Linked DNA regions of Frankia alni ACN14a. The protein of the gene in region 1 interacts with the protein of each later gene in a pairwise test. Links are inferred from orthologs where the notes say so. Each region holds a gene or a part of one and is shown in the gene's direction. Other genes may lie near its edges.

The links. The genes of interacting proteins can lie anywhere in the genome.
Region 2: the proteins of ftsZ (region 1) and FRAAL_RS08295 interact in binary tests that used the Escherichia coli proteins (3 or more experiments, as listed by UniProt). The link is inferred for Frankia alni ACN14a from one-to-one orthologs.
Region 3: the proteins of ftsZ (region 1) and rlmN interact in binary tests that used the Escherichia coli proteins (3 or more experiments, as listed by UniProt). The link is inferred for Frankia alni ACN14a from one-to-one orthologs.

Annotation. Positions count from the first base shown.
Region 1 is NC_008278.1:2,411,223-2,416,006, forward strand. The notes cover bases 1-2,907. They hold ftsZ (cell division protein FtsZ), read left to right. Parts: upstream 1-650; coding sequence 651-2,165; downstream 2,166-2,907. Other genes in these bases: FRAAL_RS34740 (UDP-N-acetylmuramate--L-alanine ligase), read right to left, coding at 1-203; pgeF (peptidoglycan editing factor PgeF), read left to right, coding at 2,190-2,873; FRAAL_RS09625 (YggS family pyridoxal phosphate enzyme), read left to right, coding at 2,870-2,907. Also shown: more of FRAAL_RS09625, read left to right, coding at 2,908-3,763; FRAAL_RS09630 (cell division protein SepF), read left to right, coding at 3,774-4,319; FRAAL_RS09635 (YggT family protein), read left to right, coding at 4,380-4,664; FRAAL_RS09640 (DivIVA domain-containing protein), read left to right, coding at 4,758-4,784. UniProt on the Escherichia coli protein: Essential cell division protein that forms a contractile ring structure (Z ring) at the future cell division site. The regulation of the ring assembly controls the timing and the location of cell division.
Region 2 is NC_008278.1:2,075,925-2,080,585, forward strand. Bases 754-3,537 are described here. They hold FRAAL_RS08295 (rod shape-determining protein), read left to right. Parts: upstream 754-1,521; coding sequence 1,522-2,553; downstream 2,554-3,537. Other genes in these bases: ndk (nucleoside-diphosphate kinase), read left to right, coding at 754-898; mreC (rod shape-determining protein MreC), read left to right, coding at 2,832-3,537. In the rest of the region: FRAAL_RS08285 (folylpolyglutamate synthase/dihydrofolate synthase family protein), read left to right, coding at 1-380; more of ndk, read left to right, coding at 485-753; more of mreC, read left to right, coding at 3,538-3,827; rod shape-determining protein MreD, read left to right, coding at 3,834-4,376; mrdA (penicillin-binding protein 2), read left to right, coding at 4,373-4,661. UniProt on the Escherichia coli protein: Forms membrane-associated dynamic filaments that are essential for cell shape determination. Acts by regulating cell wall synthesis and cell elongation, and thus cell shape.
Region 3 is NC_008278.1:6,258,502-6,263,231, reverse strand. Bases 754-3,606 are described here. They hold rlmN (dual-specificity RNA methyltransferase RlmN), read left to right. Parts: upstream 754-1,472; coding sequence 1,473-2,741; downstream 2,742-3,606. Other genes in these bases: FRAAL_RS25160 (CE1 family esterase), read left to right, coding at 2,803-3,606; FRAAL_RS25170 (phosphatidate cytidylyltransferase), read left to right, coding at 754-1,288. Outside these bases: frr (ribosome recycling factor), read left to right, coding at 1-229; more of FRAAL_RS25170, read left to right, coding at 371-753; more of FRAAL_RS25160, read left to right, coding at 3,607-4,074; dxr (1-deoxy-D-xylulose-5-phosphate reductoisomerase), read left to right, coding at 4,261-4,730.

The DNA of each region.
Region 1 (4,784 bases):
TCGGCGGCGATCTTCTCCGCGGCCGGCGCGGGCCCGACGCGGACGGGCACCCCGCGAGCGCGCAGGGTCGCCACGCGGGGGGAGTCCTCCGCGTCGCTGCCGCTGACCTTCCCGCCACCGGCGAGGTGGATCTGGGCCAGCGGCGACAGGCCGGAGCCGCCGATGCCGAGGAAATGGACGTGCTGGGTGCGCTGACGGGTCACGCAGGCAGTACACCATCACGCCCCCGCCCCGCCACGCTCCCCCTTGATCGCGCCCCCGCGAACCGTCCGGGCACCCCCGCGAATCGCCGAGGCCGAGGTCTGCCATCCCAGGAGGGTCGCCGAAGGTGATCTGACGGGAGAGGGCTGCCGCAGGGGGCCAGGGGCCTCCGCGCATCGCCGAAGGCGATGCGCGGGGAAGGCTGTGACGAAGCGGACGTGCCAGGAAGGGACGTGACGCGCCGACAGCTTCCTTGACCACCGACGTAGCCGTGCCTACTGTCCGATCCACAGTCGGAAGTTGACATAACTGTAACCGTCTAGCTGACGGTGAAGGTTGAGACTCTGACTGCTTCCCCCGCTCGCCGCGTGAATCCGCCATCCCGCGGCGCCGCAGGGGCGGGGTATCCCCCCGTCCGACCACCGACGCCGCTGGAGGACCGACACCGCATGGCTGCCCCACAGAACTATCTCGCGGTCATCAAGGTCGTCGGGATCGGTGGTGGTGGCGTCAACGCCGTCAACCGGATGATCGAAGTCGGTCTCAAGGGTGTCGAGTTCATCGCCATCAACACCGATGCCCAGGCCTTGCTCATGAGCGACGCCGACGTGAAGCTCGACGTCGGCCGCGAGCTGACCCGGGGCCTCGGCGCCGGGGCCGATCCCGAGGTGGGCCGGCAGGCCGCCGAGGACCACCGGGAGGAGATCGAGGAGGTCCTCAAGGGGGCCGACATGGTCTTCGTCACCGCTGGTGAGGGTGGTGGCACCGGTACGGGTGGCGCCCCCGTCGTGGCGAACGTGGCCCGTTCGCTCGGCGCGCTCACCATCGGTGTCGTGACCCGGCCGTTCACCTTCGAGGGCAGGCGCCGCGCGACCCAGGCGGACACGGGCATCGACACTCTGCGCAACGAGGTCGACACCCTCATCGTCATCCCGAACGACCGCCTGCTGGCGATGACCGACCGCGACATCAGCGTGCTCGACGCCTTCCGCAGCGCCGACCAGGTGCTGCTCTCCGGTGTCCAGGGCATCACCGACCTGATCACCACCCCCGGTCTGATCAACCTCGACTTCGCCGACGTGAAGACGGTCATGTCGCACGCCGGCAGCGCGTTGATGGGTATCGGGCGGGCCCGTGGCGACGACAGGGCCACGGTGGCCGCCGAACAGGCGATCGCCTCCCCGCTGCTGGAGGCGAGCATGGACGGCGCCCAGGGCGTCCTGCTCAACATCTCCGGCGGCTCGGACCTCGGTCTGTTCGAGATCAACGCGGCCGCGGAGCTCGTCGCGGACGCGGCCCACCCCGAGGCGAACATCATTTTTGGCGCGGTGATCGACGACGCCCTCGGCGACGAGGTGCGGGTGACGGTCATCGCCGCCGGGTTCGACACGGTGCAGGACCGGCGGATCAGGCCGTCCCACGTGCAGCAGTCGCGGCGGCCCCCCGGCCAGGGTGGGGCCGCCGGCGGCGGCACCGGGAGCGTGGCCCCGGCTCCGGCCCCGGCGTCCGCGCCGTCGACGACGATTCTGCCGCCCCTGCCGACGATCCCGAGCGCCTCGGCCCGCGCGGCCCAGGCCGCGCCGCCGCCCCCGCCACCCCCGCCGCCGCCCACCCCCGCGCCGGTCCAGCCGGCCCCGCCGACGCCGAGCTACCTGCAGACGCCGCCGTCACCGATCGCCCAGGCGAACGTCGGGCACTACCATCCCGAGCCGCTGCCGGGGGCGCCGGCCGCCCACGAGCGCGTCTCGCCCGGCGAGTCGACGGTGATCCCGACGGTGGAGTCGCGCATCGCGCCGCCCGTGCGGGAACCCGTGGAGCCGGCGGCCGACCCCGGCTACGCCCAGCCGCACCGGGTCGACCCGCCACGGGCGACGGGGCCGCGACCGACCTACCCGCCGCCGCGCCGCCCCGTTCGGCCGGTGGCCGACGACGACGAGCTGGACGTGCCGGACTTCCTCAAATAGCCCGCGCCGGGCAGACTTCCGGCCATGCCGGTTCTCGTCACCTCCCGCGCGGGCGGGGTCAGCGTGCCGCCGTTCGGCGGGCTCAATCTCGGTGATCATGTCGGCGACGCCGAGGATGCCGTCGCCGCCAACCGGCGCCGGCTGGCCGAGCGGCTGCGGATGCCGGTGCAGTACATGCGCCAGGTACACGGCACGCGGGTCGTCGTCGCGCGCGAGCCGGCCCCACCGCCGGAGGCGGACGCCCTCGTGACCGACGTGCCGGGCCTCGCGCTGGCGGTGATGGTCGCCGACTGCGCGCCGGTGCTGTTCGAGTCCCCGACGGCGGTGGGGGTCGCGCACGCCGGGCGGGCCGGCATGACCGACGGAGTGATCGACGCGACGCTGGCGGCGTTCGACCGGCTCGGTGTCCCGGCGGATCGGCTCACCGTCACCATCGGCCCGTGCGTCTGTGCGGGCTGCTACGAGGTGCCGGCGGAGCTGCGCCGGGAGGTCGAGCAGCGGGTGCCGGGTAGCGCGGCGGCGACGCGGCGGGGGACCGCCGCGATCGACCTGCGGGCGGGCATCCACCATCAGCTCACCGCGGCGGGTGTGACCGACATCGCCGTCGCCACCCGCTGCACCGCGGAGGACCCGGAGCTCTACTCCTACCGCCGCGACGGTCGTACCGGTCGGTTCGCCGGGGTGGCGTGGCTCGGGTCGGCCGCGTGATCGCGCGTCCGGACCCGCCCGCCGGGGTCGATCCGGCCGCGGCGGGAAGCGGCGACCCGGCGCGCCGGGCGGAGCTGGCCCGCCGGCTCAGCGTGATCGAGGAACGGATCGCCACCGCGGCCCGCACGGCCGGGCGCGATCCGGCCGGGCTAACCCTCATCGCTGTGAGCAAGACCTATCCGGCCGCGGATGTCGTGATGCTGCACACACTCGGGGCGCGCCAGTTCGCCGAGAACCGCGAGCAGGAGGCCGGCCCGAAGGTGACTATGGTCACGCGTGAGCTCGCCCAGGTCTCCGGCGACCCGTCCGCGGGCGGCGGGGACGGGCTCGCCGGGGCGGGCGTGGCGCCGGGTGCGGCGGCGGACCCGGCGCCGGGTGAACCGAACGTCATCTGGCACTTCGTCGGCCAACTTCAGCGCAACAAGGCCCGATCCGTCCTGCGTTGGGCGGACTGGGTCCAGTCGGTGGACCGATCGGCCCTGGTCGGCGTCCTGTCCCGGCTCGCGGTCGAACGAGGCCGCCCGCTGTCGATCTGCCTGCAGGTCTCGTTGGACTCACGGAGTGATTCCCGGGGGCGGGTGGGGTCCGTGGTCGCCGATTCGGGCCGGGGTGGCGTCGATCCAGGGGAGCTTCCGGCGCTGGCTGATCTTGTCGACGAGGCGCCCGGACTGACACTGCGCGGCGTCATGGCGGTTGCGCCCCGTGGTGAACCAGCACGTCCCGCGTTCGAGCGGCTGCGTGCCGTCGCCGAACGGCTGGTCGTGGACCACCCTCAGGCCACCGTGATCAGCGCCGGCATGTCGAGCGATCTCGAGGCCGCGGTGGCCGAGGGCGCGACACACCTTCGGATCGGGACCGCTTTGTTCGGTGAACGGCCGGGTGTCCCTTAGAGTCGCGCCCATGGGGCTCGGGCGCAGGGCGATGGTCTACCTCGGTCTGGCCGAGGAGGACGAGGACTATCTCGACGACGACGACTACGACGACGGTCGTGCGGTCGGTCATGACGACCGGCGTGCCATGCACGAACCGGTCCCGATGGACCGCACGGTCCGTCGGATCGACGCACGGGAGGAGCCGGTCGCCATGCCGCGACGTCCACCGGTCGAACCACTGCGCCCCGCCGGACCTGTGCCGATGCGGCGGGTGATGCCCGTCGAGGAGACGCACCCCTACCGGATCACGACGCTTCAGCCACGTAGCTACAATGAGGCGCGGCAGATCGGCGAGGAGTTCAGGGACGGCACCCCCGTTATCATGAACCTCACCGACATGGACGACGTCGACGCCAAGCGGCTGGTCGACTTCGCCGCCGGGCTGATCTTCGGGCTGCGTGGCGACATCGAGAAGGTGACCAACAAGGTCTTCCTGCTCTCGCCGCACAACGTCGAGGTCACCGAGACGGACAAGCGACGCATCCGTGAGGGTGGGTTCTACAACCAGTCATGACGGGGAGCGCGGACCACTGACGCGCCCCCCGGATCCCCAAGGTTTCCAGGAGAGAGCACCATCAGCACACTAGGCGACTTGATCTCATGGGTGCTGCTGGTCTACTTCCTGTTCCTGATAGCGCGGTGGATCACCGACCTTGTTCTCGTCCTCGGTCGATCGTTCCGTCCGACCGGCCCACTGTTGTTGATCTTCGAATCCGTGTACACGGTGACTGACCCCCCGTTGCGGCTCATCCGCCGTATCCTGCCCCCGTTGAGGGTGGGTAGCGTATCGCTTGACCTCGGGTATCTGGTGCTCTTCCTGGTGATCTTGGTGCTGCGAAGCTATGCCCAGAGCCTGTGACGGGGTTGTGTGCACACCGCGAACGCGGGCGCGGCAGACTGCCCGCAGACCGCCCTCTCTTCGGGGAGCGGCGATGCCGCACGAGGAGGCGACGTGGCTCTGACACCACAGGACGTACAG
Region 2 (4,661 bases), 330 kb from region 1 along the record:
TCGCCCAGGACCCGCTCGGCGCGGCGGCCCTCGCGGGCGCGGTCGAGGAGGCGTTCGGCTTCGACGTGCTCGTCGGCGTGGTCGCCGTCGACGGCGACGAGGCGCTCGCCGCCCGGATCCTGGCCGCGCTCGAGCCGGTCCTCGCCCACGTGGTCGTCACGAGCGGGGCGACGGCGGCGGCGCTGGGCGTCGACGATCTCGCGGCCGTGGCGACGGGTGTGTTCGGCGCCGACCGGGTCGAGGTCGCCCCCCGGCTCGACGACGCGGTCGACGACGCGGTGCGGCTCGCCGAGGAGGACGCCGACCTCGGCGGAGCCGGGGTGCTGGTGACGGGTTCGGCCCCCGTTGTGGGTCGGGCGCGGGCGTTGCTGCGGTCCTGAGGTGGCCCGGTTCGGCCATGGTGATGGCGCGGGCACCCTGTAAGTTGACACCGGGCCCGCGGGCCCGTCGAGGACGACGAAGTCGATGATCGAGAAGGAGTACCGTGTCCGCCGAGCGCACCCTCATCCTGGTCAAGCCCGATGGCGTCAGCCGTGGCCTCGTCGGTGAGGTGGTCGGCCGGCTGGAGCGCAAGGGGCTCACCCTGGTGGCCCTGGAGCTGCGTACGCTGGAGCGCTCCGTCGCCGAGACGCACTACGGCGAACACGCCAGCAAGCCCTTCTTCGGCGAGCTGGTCGACTTCATCGTCTCCGGCCCGCTGGTCGCGCTGGTCGCCGAGGGTCCGCGGGCCGTCGAGGCGTCGCGTGGGCTGATCGGCGCCACCGACCCGGTGAAGGCCGCCCCCGGCTCGCTGCGCGGCGACTACGCGCTGGAAATCGGCCAGAACCTCGTGCACGGCTCCGACTCGCCGGAGTCCGCCAAGCGCGAGATCGACCTGTTCTTCCCCGGCCTGAGCTGACCTGCGCCGGCTCGTCCGTCCTCGTCCGTCCTCGTCCGTCCTCGTCCGTTCGGCGGGTGCGGACGGACGGGCACCCATCCCCGCTGGCACGGATGGGTGAGTGGTCGCGGCGTGGTCCCGGGCGGACCGGACGACGCCGTGCGCTCACCGGATTCGGGTGAGTTCCCCGGCGCCGCGTGGCCCCCGGGAGTCCTCGTCCGCGCAGCTGTGGACGCACTCTGCTGATCGCAGCCGGCTGTTTCGTGCCTGCATCGCGTCTTCGTCCGTCCGTCGGGGCCTCGTTGAGACGCGTTGCGTAGGGGGGCTGTCACCCGTTGATGGTCGTTGGGTCGGTCTGACCCAAGGGTGACACGAGCCGTCCCGTGACCGGCCGGGGCGGCGGGGGGCTGCCCGGCGGTCTACCCTTCAAGTACTTGCCCGGAGCGTGTCCGGTGGGTCGCAGTGACCGGCTGTGACGGTTGGTTGCCGCGGTCGTTTCCGCGTGGGGCGCTCCGGGTCGTCCTGCCCGATCTACGAACCCTGTACGTGTTCCACGCGCTTCTCCGGCTCCCTGGCTGGCCGTGCCGTCGGCCGCGCCGGAGGCGGCCAGGACCGCATCCCCCCGGGAAGGTCGGTACCCGACGATGTCCAGTTCGCTGTCGTTCCTCGGTCGTGACATGGCCGTCGATCTCGGTACCGCCAACACCCTGGTGTACGTGCGCGGCCGCGGGATCGTGCTCAACGAGCCGAGCGTGGTCGCCATCAACACCACGACCTCCGGCATCCTCGCGGTCGGTACGGACGCCAAGCGGATGATCGGCCGAACCCCGGGGAACGTCGTGGCCGTGCGCCCCCTGAAGGACGGCGTCATCGCCGACTTCGAGACCACCGAGCGGATGCTGCGGTACTTCATCCAGAAGGTGCACCGGCGGCGCCATTTCGCCAAGCCGCGGCTGGTCGTCTGCGTGCCGTCGGGGATCACCGGGGTGGAGCAGCGGGCCGTAAAGGACGCCGGCTACCAGGCCGGCGCCCGCAAGGTGTACATCATCGAGGAGCCGATGGCCGCCGCCATCGGCGCGGGCCTGCCGGTGCACGAGCCGACCGGCAACATGGTCGTCGACATCGGCGGCGGGACGACCGAGGTCGCCGTGATCTCGCTGGGGGGCATCGTCACCAGCCAGTCGATCCGCACCGCCGGCGACGAGCTGGACGTCGCGATCATCTCCTATGTGAAGAAGGAGTACTCGTTGATGCTCGGCGAGCGCACCGCCGAGGAGATCAAGATGGCGATCGGCTCGGCGCACAAGGTGCCCGACGAGCCCAGCGCCGAGATCCGCGGGCGCGACCTCGTCACCGGCCTGCCCAAGACGATCGTGGTGACCGCGGAGGAGATCCGCAAGGCGATCGAGGAGCCGGTCAACGCCGTGATCGACGCGGTGAAGGTGACGCTGGACCGCTGCCCGCCGGAGCTGTCCGGCGACATCATGGACCGCGGCATCGTCCTGACCGGCGGCGGTGCCCTGCTGCGCGGGCTCGACGAGCGGTTGCGGCACGAGACCGGCATGCCCATTCACATCGCCGAGAACCCGCTGCACTCGGTGGCCATGGGCTCGGGCAAGTGCGTCGAGGAGTTCGAGGCGCTCCAGCAGGTACTGATCTCGGAGCCGCGGCGGTAACGGGCCGCGGTCGCACCCCCCGGCGCGTCCCTGCGGGCGCTGTCCAGGACGTCCCCACCGGTGGGGAGTTTCGTGTCAGATCCGGGAACGTCGCGGCGATGTGGATCGTCCGACCTCAGCGACGGACCGCGCGCGGCGGCCGGCTCCGGCCGGCGCCGCCGGCCCGTCGCCACCCGGCCGGTGCCGTGCCCGCCCCGCGGTGAGCGGGCAGGTGCCCCGTGCCGCCCGGCGCCTGCCGTGCGGCGGCGCGGGGCCTGAGAGCTTGTTCGGAGGCTGCTGTGGGGCGTGACACGAGGCGATCCCGCCTGGTGATCGTCGCCTTGCTCATCGCCGCCTTCACCCTGATCACCCTCGACTACAAGACCGGCCGCTCCGCCAGCGGAGCCCGCGGGGTCGTGCACTCCGTCCTCGGCGGCGTCGAGGACGGCGTGACCGCGGTGACCCGGCCGATCGGCCGGACCGCCTCGTCGCTGGGCCATCCGAACCGTTACCACGACCGTGCCGACCGGCTGGCCCAGGAGAACGCCGGGCTGCGCCGCCAGCTCGCCGACAACGCCGAGATCGGCCGGATGTCCAAGCAGCTCGGCGACCTGCGGCTGATCGCGGACAAGGGCCGGTACTCGATCGTGCCGGCCAAGGTCATCGCGGTCGGCGACGTGACGGGCACGGACTGGACCGTCACCATCAACGCCGGCCGGGACGACGGCGTCGACGTCGACAAGACCGTCCTCAACGCCGACGGGCTCGTCGGCACCGTCTCCTCGGCCACGGCCCACACCGCCGTGGTCCGCCTCGCCTGCGACCCGGGCAGCCGGGTCGGCGCCCGCCTGGAACGCACTCAGCTGCTCGGCGCCGTGGCCGGCGGCCAGGGGCCGAGCACGCTGACCTTCACCCTGTACGACGCCTCCTATCGGGTGCAGAAGGGCGACCGGCTGGTGACCTTCGGCAGCATGGACTACGTCGCCGGCGTGCCCATCGGCGTCGTCACCAAGGTCACCGACGTCGGCGGCCTGTCCCGGACGGCGGAGGTCAGGCCGTACGTGTCGGTCGGGACGCTCGACCTCGTCGGCGTGGTCGTCGGCCGGCCGGCGACGGACCCGGGTGACCGTCTGCTGGCGCCGCAGCCGGTGCCGACCCCGCCGGCCGCGCAGCCGCCCGCGTCCGGCCCGGCCAGTCCCGGCACGACGACCTCCGGCACGACGACCTCCGGCACGACCGGGCCCGGCTCGACCACCTCCGGGACGATCCAGCCCGGCCAGGGCGGGGCGGGCTGACTGGGCATGTGGGACATCGCCGGCTCCGCGGACACCCTGCGCGCCCGCACCTTCGTCGCCGCAGTCGCGCTGCTGTCGGTCGCGCTCGTCGTGCAGGTCTCGATCGTCGCCCGGTTGGGCCTGCCCGGCGGCCGGCTGGACCTCGTGCTCATCCTGCTGGCCGCGATCTCGCTGCTGGAGGGTCCGCTGGTCGGAGCGGTCAGCGGGTTTGTGGTCGGGGTGTTGGCCGATCTGGCGTCAAGTCACGTTCTCGGCCAGTCTGCTCTCGTTATGTGTCTGGTCGGTTACGCTGTCGGCCTGGTGATGGATGCGGCGGAGCGGTCGGTGGCGGTGCCCCTCGCGGTGATCGCCGGAGCCTGCGTGGCGGGCACCCTGGGCTACGCGGCGACGACCTCGATCTTTGGTGAGGCGGCGCTGACCGGCGGCGAGGCGGTCGTCCGCGCGCTGGCCGCCGGCGTCTACGCGGTGCTGCTGACCCCGTTCCTGTTCCCGTTGCTGGCCGCGGGCTCCCGGCGGTTGTCCGGCCGCTCCCGGCGGGGCGGCCGATGAACGATCGGATGCGCATCCGCGTCCTGCTGCTGCGGGTGCTGGTCCTGTCGCTGCTGGCGACCCTGGGTGCGCGGCTGTGGGTGCTGCAGGTTCTCGACGGGGACCACTACCGCCAGGTCGCCGAGACGAACCGGGTGCGCGAGGTGGTGACCCCCGCGACCCGCGGGATGATCCTCGACGACCGTGGCCAGCCCCTGGTCCGCAACCGCACCTCGCTGGTCATCTCGGTGAACCGGTCCGCGACGGACCGGCAGGCCGACCACGGCAAGGCGGTCCTCGCCCGGC
Region 3 (4,730 bases), 3.8 Mb from region 1 along the record:
GCGCGACCTGGTCAAGGTTGCCCGCTCCAAGGCGGAGGAGGCCCGGGTCAGCATCCGCAATGTCCGACGTCATGCCAAGGACGGGATCGACCGCATCGTCCGGGACGGCGATGCCGGTGAGGACGAGGGCCGGCGGGCGGAGAAGGACCTCGACGAGGCGACCCACCGTTACGTCGGGCAGGTGGACGAGCTCCTCCGCCTCAAAGAAGCGGACCTGCTGTCGGTCTGACCATCGTCGCCCCCGGAGCCGGTTCGGCCCGCCCACCCCTCGATGCGAGCCAGATGATCGTGGCGGCGCGTGCAGGGCGACGGCGGGGCATGCGTGCCGGTTCTGTCCGCCTCTGTCGAGATAGTCGAGATACAGGCATTCATGACGGCAGTCGACGGCCGCGCCGTGGTTGACGGCGGGCCTTCCGGAAGCGCCGAAGCGACCGGGGCCGCTGCCGGCGGCGCCGGGCCCGCAGAGGTCCCACCGCGCCGTTCCCGCGCCGGCCGCAACCTGCCGGCCGCGATCGCGGTCGGCGTCCTGCTCGGCGCGATCATTCTCGTCCCGCTGTTCACCGTGCGGGCGGCGTTCGTCGGCGTCATCAGCGTCGCCGTCGCCCTGGGCACCTGGGAGGTGATCCGGGCGGTCTGGCTCACCGGAGTGCGGGTACCGCCCGTGCCGCTGGTCGCCGGGGCGCTCGCGATGCCGGCTGTGGCCTACGTCGAGGGGACGACCGGCCTGCTGCTGACGCTGGCCGCCACCGTCGGCGCCGGCGTCGCGGTGCGCGCCGTCGGGCCGGCCGAAGGGCTGGTCCGGGACGTGGGCGGCATCGCCTTCGTCGCCGGATACGTGGGGTTCCCGGCGGGGTTCGCGGCGTTGCTGACCGAACCATCCGACGGCAGCTGGCGGGTCCTCGCCTTCCTGGCCACCGTCGTGGCCAGTGACGTCGGCGGCTACACCGCGGGGGTCCTCTCCGGGGGGCGCCACAAGATGGCCCCGAGCGTGTCTCCCGGCAAGTCGTGGGAGGGGTTCGCGGGCTCCGCGGTGGGCTGCGTGCTGGTGGCGGGGATCCTGCTGGCCTGGCCGCTGGGAGCACACGCGTGGCAGGGGGTCCTGATCGGTCTCGCGACCGCCTGCACGGCGACGATCGGGGACCTGGGCGAGTCGCTGCTCAAGCGGGACATCGGCATCAAGGACATGAGCAACCTGCTGCCCGGGCACGGCGGCGTGATGGACCGGCTGGACTCGTTGCTGTGCACCGCCCCCGTCGCCTGGCTGCTGCTCACCGCCTTCCTCGACTGAGCAGCCGTCCGCCCGCGGGAGTCGACGCGGCGAGACCTGAGTGCCCTCCCGGTACGGGCCGGTGGCAGCGGCCAACATCCGCGGTGGTGGTGGCCTGGTCGGGGGCGCCGGGCGGTGCGCGCGGCCCGCGTGGGCGATCGCCGCATTCGTCTGGGCGGCGGCCTCCTGGCACACTGGAGCCGCGATGACTCCCATGACCGCCGAATCCGACTCCCCGGACGGCCCGGTGTCCGCCGGGACCGGCCGGCCGGTCCGCCTGTCTCTGACCCGGCGTGCCGCGCGACCCGCGCGACACCTGGCAGATCTGTCCAGGGACGAACGCCGCCAGGTCGCGGTCGCGTTGGGCCAGCCCGCCTTCCGCGCCGATCAGGTGTCGCGTCACTACTTCGCCCGGCTGGTCGACGCCGACGAGACCGACGCGATGACCGACCTGCCCGAGAACGCCCGCGGACCGCTCCTCGAGGCGCTGCTCCCGCGGCTGCTCGTGCCCGCCCGAACGCTGAGCTGCGACGACGGCCTGACCCGCAAGACGGCGTGGCGGACCGCGGACGGCGCGCTCCTCGAGTCCGTGATCATGAGATATCCCGATCGGGCGACGGTCTGCGTGTCCAGCCAGGCGGGCTGTGGCATGGGCTGCCCGTTCTGTGCCACCGGTCAGGGGGGGCTGACCCGCAACCTGTCGACGGCGGAGATCGTCGAACAGGTCGTGCACGCCGCTCGTGTGTTGCGCCGCCAGGAGCTGGCCGGCGGCCAGGGGCGCCTGTCCAACGTGGTCTTCATGGGCATGGGTGAGCCGCTGGCCAACTACACCGCGGTGACCGCTGCGCTGCGTCGTCTGATCGCGCCGTCGCCGGAGGGGCTGGGGCTGTCGGCGCGTGGGCTGACGGTCAGCACCGTCGGACTCGTGCCGGCGATGCGCCGGCTGGCGGGCGAGGGCCTGCCGGTGACCCTGGCGGTGTCGCTGCACGCCCCGGACGACGAGCTGCGCGACGAGCTGGTGCCGATCAACACGCGCTGGCCGGTCGCCGAGGTGCTTGCCGCCGCCTGGGAGTATGCCGAGGTCACCGGCCGGCGGGTGAGCATCGAGTACGCGCTGATCGACGGGGTCAACGACGACGTGGCCCGCGCCGACGCGCTCGCGACCCTGCTCGCCGGCCGCCTCGCGCATGTCAATCTCATTCCGCTGAACCCGACGGAAGGTTCGTCCTGGCAGGCCAGTGCGCCCGCCGGCCAGCGCGCGTTCGTCCGACGGCTGCGGGAGCGGGGGATCGCGACCACCGTGCGCGACACCCGTGGTCGGGAGATAGCGGCGGCCTGCGGTCAGCTCGCCGCCGAGCCCGCCGGACGTGCCAGACGCGTCGAGTCGGCGAGGCCCGTCGAGTCCGCGAGACCTGTCGGGGTCGCCGGCGCGGCGAGTGGCTCGCCTGCGCACGGCAGCCGTGTCCTACGGTAGTCCGGCGAGCCGTCGGCGCGGTTCTCTTCGGCATCGTGCGCGGACGGCGAACACGGTCTGGTTGCCGATCACGGCTGCGGTCGGCGTGCTCCTGCTCCTGCTGTGGTACGCCATCTCGCGGGATCCCGGCTCGGACCACGCCTCGGGGCCATCCTCCGCGATCGGTCCCGCCGGCGGGCGTGAGCCGCACGCGGCGGCGGCCTCGGCGTCGCCGACGCCCACCGTCCCCCCGCCGCCGCCCAGCGGGTGCGTCACCGGCAGGACCCTGCCGTCCGGGGTGAGTACCCGCACGCTGCGGGTCGGCGGCACCGACCGCACCTACGTGCTCGCCGTTCCCACCGCGGGCGCGCAGGTTCGGGCGCTGCCACTGATCCTCACCTTCCACGATCTCGGGCAGAGCACCGACGATCTGGAGGCTTACACCGGGCTCGCCGACCAGGCCACCAAGGCCGGCTTCGCGGTCGCGGCGCCGATCGGGGCCCAGGATCGGTGGAACTTTCCGCGTTCCGCCGCTGTCGGCCCCGACGACGTGCTGTTCGCGGGGACGCTGCTCAACGAGCTCACCGGTCGGATGTGCCTCGACGCGAAACGCATCTTCGCCGTGGGGTACGCCGACGGCGCGAACATGGTGCTCACCACGGCCTGTGCGTTGCCGGGCCGGTTCGCGGCGGCGGTCACGGTCGGCTCGAGCGTGCTGCCCGCCTCCTGCGCGGCGCCCACCACGAACCTGCTGGAGATCCACGGGACGGCCGACCAGATCGCGCCGCTCGACGGCGGCGGCGCCCCCCGTCCCGCACCGTTCGCCGGCGTGGTCGCCCAGTCGACGCCCGACCGGCTCGCCCGCTACGCCTCCGCGCTCCGGTGCAGCGGCGCCACCCAGGCCTCCCGGGACACCGCGGCCTGGCAGCGCACCGTGTGGACCGGCTGCCCGAGCGGGCACGACGTCGGGTTGCTGGCCATGCAGGGTGCCGGACACACCTGGCCCGGTGCGCAGGCACGTCCGGCGCTTGGACCGACCTCGGACGCCTTCAGCGCCACCGTCGTGGCACTGACCTATTTCGGCTACACCCCCACGTCCGGGGACGTCGGCGGCGGCGACGCGGGAACGGCGGGCTCGGGCGGGGTGCTCCGCCCGCCCGGACCGCTTGCCCCGAGCGGTCCGCCCGCCGCCTCGGCCACGCCGACCACGCCGGCGCCGCCGTCGTCGACGGCGAACGCATCGCCTTCGGCGAGTACCAGCCCGGGCGCCGGGACGGGCGGGTCGGGGACTCCCGTGCCGGCGGTGTCACCCTCGGCGACCGGGACCCCCTCGTCGGCGGCCTCGGACGGATGAGCCCCCCCGGTTGGGTGCGAGACCGGCGACCCCGCCGGGTCGAGGACGACCTGGCTCCGACGGGGAGAGGATGAGGTCACAAAAGGTAGTGGCCGTCAGACCCATTGCACATCTACGGGTGGCACCTGTCATGAACCGAACAGGGCGGCGCCGAGGCGTCGACGGGCCTGAGACAATGGAGGTGTGGTGGAGGCTTCGAACCTGCGTGAAGTTGTTCTGCTCGGGTCCACGGGCTCGATCGGAACCCAGGCCATAGACGTCGTACGCCGCAATCCACAGCGCTTCCGGGTGGTTGCGCTGATGGGCGGCGGGTCCCGGGTGGACCTGCTGGCAGCCCAGGCACTCGATCTCGGTGTCCAGGCGGTGGGCGTGGCGGCGGCATCGGCGGCCCAGGACCTGCAGCTCGCCTTCTTCGCGGAGGCGACACGGCGGGGCTACCGCCGGGGCGAGTTCGCCGTGCCGAAGATCCTGGCCGGGCCCGATGCGGCGAGCGAGATCGCCGAGTGGCCCTGTGACATTGTTCTCAACGGCATCACCGGGTCGGTCGGACTCGCGCCGACGCTCGCCGCGCTGGCCGCCGGCCGGACGGTGGCGCTGGCGAACAAGGAGTCGCTGGTCGCGGGGGGTCCCCTGGTCCTGGACGCGCTCGGCGGCGA